Regions from separate parts of the Prochlorococcus sp. MIT 1307 genome, predicted to be linked through region 1. Evidence: predicted binding sites of a transcription regulator. Region 1 holds the regulator's gene; the other holds the start of a gene.

Region 1 (3,131 bases):
TTTCTTTTGCGTTCTCAACTAGACAGCAGGAGATGGAAGGTCTTAGCCATTTCAGTCGTCCACATAGTTGAACAGCTCCTTCGGGGCCTTGGGAGACTCCTCCTTTTAAGAATTGCGCCACAATTACTCGACTTCCTAATCCTGCGGCTCTTAGTGCCTCGCTAAGGACGCCTGAGAAACTTCCTCTAAAGGGTGCGGTGTGTACTTGCAGTTGACCTTCTGAAGTAACTAAATGGAGATGTGCTCGCTTGCCAGGAGTAGAAACAGGATGCAGGCCTGCTCTAGTTTCAATTGCTCGGCTTTGTTTAGGAAGATACTCAGGGCTAATTCTTGAGATCATAAAAACTTCAGGCCCCAAACCTCTATTCCATGAATCTAGCGGTGAGAATTCAATAAACAACTTTTTTGACACTATCTATAGTGTATTGCTAGAAATTCTTTAAGGCTTAAAGCAATCTGTATATTTGTTTTTCGAAATCATGAGTTCTGTTCCTGAGATGAGAGCAACGGGCCGTTTTTCAGATGAATTAAGGCATTGCCAGGTAACCCTGGACCCGATGGGATTTGCTCTTAGTTCCTTGATTATCAAGACAGGTCACACAAGTGTCCTTTGCAGTGTGTCCATGAGGGAAGGTGTGCCTTCCTGGTTGGAAGGGAGCGGGAAAGGCTGGCTTAGTGCTGAGTATCGGTTATTGCCTGCTTCTACTCCTACTAGACAAAATCGTGAGTTAATGAAGCTTTCAGGTCGAACTCAGGAGATTCAGAGGCTTATTGGGAGAAGTCTTAGAGCAGTGCTGAATATGGAAGTGCTTGGAGAAAAAACTTTCTTGATTGATTGTGATGTGATTCAAGCTGATGCGGGTACTAGGACAGCTTCTATCACTGGATCCTGGATCGCACTCAAATTGGCTTGTTTAAGGCTTTTAAAGAAAGGCATTTTAATTAATGATCCCATTGCAGGCCAAGTCGCGGCAGTCTCTGTGGGTTTAAAGGATGGGACTTGTTTGCTTGACCTTGATTACAATGAAGATTCATCAGCGGATGTTGATATGAATGTTGTCATGGACGCTGATGGCCGTTTGCTTGAGCTTCAGGGCACTGCTGAAGGTAAGCCTTTTTCAAGAGCAGAGCTCAATAATTTGCTCGATATTGCTGAGCCAGGTATTAAGCAACTTCTTGCGGTTCAACTTTCAGTTTTATAAAAGTAAGATTCAAAAACGTCATTATTGCTACAAGTTATTTGAAGCGCTCTCCTTAGCGTCCTGCAATCTGCTTCGCCGAAATGGCCGGCGCTATTCGCGGCTTTAGCCGCTATGCACCACAACCAGACTCACCAAAAACAACAAATCTGATTAATGGGCCGGGGCCTGTTAGTGGAACCTTGCTTGATGTCATGAGAGGTCTTGATGGAGCGAATACTGAGTTGATAGAGCGATCGAAAACTATTTTTTTTCCTGGAGACCCAGCTGAAAGAGTTTATTTAATACGTCGAGGCGCTGTTCGATTATCGAGAGTTTATGAATCTGGTGAAGAAATTACAGTGGCTTTGCTAAGGGAGAACAGTTTATTTGGAGTTCTTTCTTTGATTACGGGCCAACGTTCGGATCGTTTTTATCATGCTGTCGCTTTTACAAGAGTAGAAATGGTGACAGCTCCAGCAGCTTCAGTTCTGCATGCTATAGAAGGTGATGCAAGTGTTGGGCTTTTACTACTGCAAGGGTTATCTACAAGGATTTTACAGACCGAAACTATGATTGAAACCCTGACTCATCGTGATATGTCATCGCGCTTGGTGAGCTTCCTTCTTGTCCTTTGTAGAGATTTTGGAGTCCCAGGACAAAAGGGAATCACAATAGATTTAAAGCTTTCACATCAAGCAATTGCTGAAGCAATTGGTTCTACGAGAGTAACAATTACACGATTGTTAGGTGACTTGCGGAACTCCGGCTTGCTACAGATTGAGAGGAAGAAAATATCGATCCTTGATCCAATAGCACTTGCTAAACGATTTAGTTGAGTCACGCGTTGTTTCAGGATGGTAATACAAAGGCTCATTACTAAATTCACTTTTTTCTGTGTCTGGTTGGCTCCTGATCATTGCTTTGTTATTTCTCGGTGGCATCCTCGCAACTTTGGGGGATTTGCTTGGAAGTCGGATTGGGAAAGCCCGCCTTAGCTTCTTTAATCTCAGGCCACGTAGGACAGCAGTTTTAATAACAGTTCTTACTGGCAGCCTCATTAGCGCTATTTCTCTTGGCTTGATGCTTCTAGTAAGTAGGCAACTACGTGTTGGGTTATTTGAGTTAGAGGCTATACAAGCAAAAATTAAATCAGGAGAGAAGGATCTGAAAAAATTGGGGAAGAATTTGTACGCTTTGCGTAGGGGCGATGTTGTTATTAGTAGCGGTCAACCTTTAGCCACTGCAACAATTCAATTGGATCAATCAATGAATGCAAAAAAAGAAGTTGATCTTTTACTGCAAAGAGCAAATTATGAAGCCTATCGAAGAGTTATGCCTGGACAAAGGCCTTCAAGGAGAATAGTTCTAGCATTAAGAGGAGACATTAAAAGACTAGAAGAGATAATAAGTAAAAAAGGCTCATGGGCAGTTAATATTCGCTCTGCAGGTAATGTTTTGTTGGGTGAAAAAGCAGTCTATGTTTTTCCTGAAGTAAGGCCCAATATAAATATTGTTAATGAGGGAGAGGTAATAATTAGCACAGCTATTGAATTAAGTCAGATGAATAACGAATCTTTAGCTAAACAGATTCAATTGTTGTTTGAATCAACATCTGCTGAGATTAAGAGAAGAGGTTCTTTGAGCTCAGTAATTCAATTTAATTCCAGTGAAGTTAATAAAATGGCTAAGGAATTGCTAAAGAGGAAAGAAGGTTTTGTTGAGTTGGAAGCAATTTCTTTGCGTACTAGTCAGACTGCTGATCCCGTGGCAATCTCTTTACAAGTCAGGGAAAAAGTACAAGGGAAGATTTCAAAATATAAATTATGAGAAGCTTTATTGCTATTGACCCAGGCAACAAAAAGTGTGGACTATTACTCGCTGATCTTGAAGCAGATCTTGTTTTAGATGGGAGAGTAATAGATAGTAATGCGGTGATTGATTGCATTCTTG
Region 2 (3,131 bases), 610 kb from region 1:
GTTGTATTGAAGGAGCGCACTAATCTTCGAACACTTACTCATGAGGAACTGTATGGACCCAATGATCCATGGCCAAGCTTTGCTGTAGCTGATTTGTCGTTCATTTCATTAAAGATCGTTTTGCCTGCTATTAGATCTTTGCTTCAGCCAGACAATGCAGAAGCAGTGGTTTTAGTTAAGCCACAGTTTGAGGTTGGCCGTGAACGAGTTGGTAAAGGCGGGGTAGTACGCAATCCTGCTGCACATGTTGATGCATTGCATTCGGTTATAAGAAGCGCTGGTGAACTGCGATGGGAGCCAAAAGGCATTGTTGCTTCACCAATTACGGGACCTGCTGGTAATCATGAATATCTGTTGTGGTTAGGTATTAGTGAAGGCCGGAAGTTGCCAAATATTGAGAGTCTTGTCAAAAACACTTTGCTTTCAAACTAAAGAGCTGTTTCATCTTTATCTCCTGTGCGAATCCGTAGCACTGAGTCCACTGCAGAGATGAAAATCTTGCCATCTCCAATCTCTCCGGTTTTCGCAGCTTCAGCAATTGCTTTTAAAACAGCGTCAACACTTGCATCATCAACAACTACCTCAACCTTGAGTTTTTGAAGGAACTCAACTGTGAATTCTGAGCCTCTATAGCGTTCTACTTGGCCTTTTTGGCGCCCAAAACCACGTACTTCAGTAACTGTCATTCCAACTATGCCTGCTTTGACCAGAGCAAGCTTTACATCTTCAAGTTTGAATGGGCGGATAATAGCTTCAACTTTTTTCATGATTTTCAATAGCTAATTTGAGAGATAAATTACCTTTCTTAGAATTTACGTGTGATTGATAGTGAAGGAACATGATTAATTCTTAAACCTGCTTCTTCTGCATCAGATGAAAGGGCTTTGGCATCTTCTGTAGTCAGCCGAACTTTTTTTGAGGATAGTGCTTCCCAATGCTCATCTTCAAAATGGGTTTGCAACCAGAGCATGCCATGCACGCTTTCAGGACGAAGCTGAGTTCCTTCTTCGGTGTCGATCAGCCAAATATCCATATAAAAGGAGCTCACTGCCTACTATTAGGGGGGGTAAGGCGAGACTAAATTGTGCTTGTTGCTACGGATTGCGCGTTTGATATCCAATTAGTAATACTTCTGACTTCTTAAAAAAGCTTCTTTCACATAATTTCTATGGGGGCAAGTAAGTGACATCTTTATATTGAAGGAACCTCTCTAATTCCTTCAATAATTTAAAAACGCTTTGTCAATTCTTTATTAAAGGAGATTTTCAGGTGATTCCCCTTGATTCAAAAAACATAACTCCACTTTATGGCGAACGAGCTATCGCTCAGGGTGAGTTGATTTGTTTTGATAATCCAAATGAAGGCCGCCCTTATGAAATTTCCATAGAGTTACCGGAATTTACATGCCTATGCCCTTTTTCTGGATATCCAGATTTCGCTGTATTGCGATTGCTTTATCAACCAGATAAAAAGGTTTTGGAATTAAAAGCTATCAAGCTGTATATAAATAGCTATCGCGATCGCAAGATTTCTCATGAACAGGTCGCTAATGAGATCCTGGATGATTTAGTCAAAGTATGCAATCCCTCTTGGATGCAGCTAGAAGCAGATTTCAACCCTCGTGGAAATGTTCACATGGTGGTTCGTGTTAAGCACGGCGAAAGGCAGCCTCATTAAGTTCATTGTTTGAGATGGTGGCCAAAAGCTCTGGCATTTCATTCGCTAGCCCTGATAAGTTTCGATTGCTTAACCCTCCAACGTGTATATATTCGTTTTCTGGTTCTGAAACTGCCCATAATTGTCGTGTTGAAAGAATACTTAGAAAACCACCAAGTAAGGTGATTGCAAAACCTGTATATACAACTGGCACTCCTGGATCACGTTTCAATAAAAGTCCTGTTGCGGGTATGACATCCACTACACGGAGAGGGACCCCCTTTATCTCTTGTGCATCTCCTCCAGGTCTTAGACCAGCAATGAGTTGCCCCCCTTCGTCAAATACTTGTACAGGCCCTGCTTCGCTTGAAACACTCATCAAGATTGGCTCTTTCCCATTCTGATTAGTTGGAATAACCAATCCCCAAACTTGTTCTCCTAGTTGAGGAAACTCTTGTAAAGGTAGTTGCAGTTTTGGACTTTTACCCAGTTGTAGTGTGATTGCTGCAAGGGACCAATCGGCTTGATAAACCGTCATTCCTTTTATACGCAGCGGGTGATTTACACTTACTTCTCTTATCTCTCCATCCTCCTCCCTTTGATCGGTTAGTTCGAGAGTAGAACGAAACTGCTCTACTCTTCCAGCGGGATCACGTTCAATTTTGAAAGTATTCAGGGTTAGTGTTAATTGATTAACTCCTTCGCGATTAAGTAGCTGAAAAGATCTACCAGGAGCGAGAAACTTTTCAACGCGTTGTCCTTTTACAGCGCCCCATGACGCTCCAAACAAGATCAATATCAGTCCTAGATGAATCAGTGGGGGGCCAATGCGGCCTAGAGCTCCTTTTCTGGCAGCAAGTCTTCCTGATTTTTGCTTGACTTGCCATCCTTTTTTTTGAAGGTGTACAGCAAGTTGATTTAACCCTTGTGATGATTGAGCAGTTGGAATTGTTTCAGCAATTGCCAGCTTGCTTAATTGTTGAGGATCTTTGTAGTCGATCCAATTAAGAGCGGCCTGAACCATTGGCCATTGCCTTCGCCAACTGCAAATCATTAGTGATAGTCCAAGCCAGCCAAGTAGAGCTAAAAACCAATTACTGGAATAAACCTGATTGAACTGCAGTCTGATTAGAGTCTTTCCATTAATGAAACCTAGCCAGGGATGTTTACCATAAACTTCCAGATAGTTTCCAATTGGTTCTTCTTGAGGTATCGCTGTGCCGATTGCGCTTGCTAGTGCAATGACAAGCAATAAGAAGATTGCAACCTTGAGACTGGAGGCCCAGGCAATGATTTTTCGTAAAACCTGCATGTGTTAGATCCAATTTGCCAGAAGGGTTAATAGACCTGCAGTTAATAAGATGGTTCCACTTAATGGAGGGATCCACTGTCCTAAAGGTCGAAGGGCTAAAAGGTTGGGAATGCTTGCTGCTGCACTTCCAGCGATAAAGAGGGGGAGGGTTTGTCCTAATCCA

Evidence for each region. Region 1 encodes NtcA, which controls nitrogen genes in cyanobacteria. Its sites were predicted from a motif close to GTANCNNNNGNTAC; they were not measured.
Region 2: queF (preQ(1) synthase) is a predicted target of NtcA. The motif match lies at 1,085-1,098, and genes of this name have one in related genera.

What each region holds. Positions count from the first base shown of each region.
Region 1 is NZ_CP139301.1:1,013,643-1,016,773, reverse strand. It holds gene SOI82_RS05300 (cob(I)yrinic acid a,c-diamide adenosyltransferase) at 1-340, opposite strand, end outside; gene rph (ribonuclease PH) at 480-1,202, shown strand; gene ntcA (global nitrogen regulator NtcA) at 1,283-2,017, shown strand; gene SOI82_RS05285 (DUF3084 domain-containing protein) at 2,076-3,008, shown strand; gene SOI82_RS05280 (resolvase) at 3,005-3,131, shown strand, end outside.
Region 2 is NZ_CP139301.1:1,626,603-1,629,733, forward strand. It holds gene SOI82_RS08270 (TlyA family RNA methyltransferase) at 1-432, shown strand, start outside; gene SOI82_RS08275 (P-II family nitrogen regulator) at 429-767, opposite strand; gene SOI82_RS08280 (hypothetical protein) at 806-1,033, opposite strand; gene queF (preQ(1) synthase) at 1,270-1,677, shown strand; gene SOI82_RS08290 (cytochrome c biogenesis protein ResB) at 1,649-2,968, opposite strand; gene SOI82_RS08295 (cytochrome c biogenesis CcdA family protein) at 2,972-3,131, opposite strand, start outside.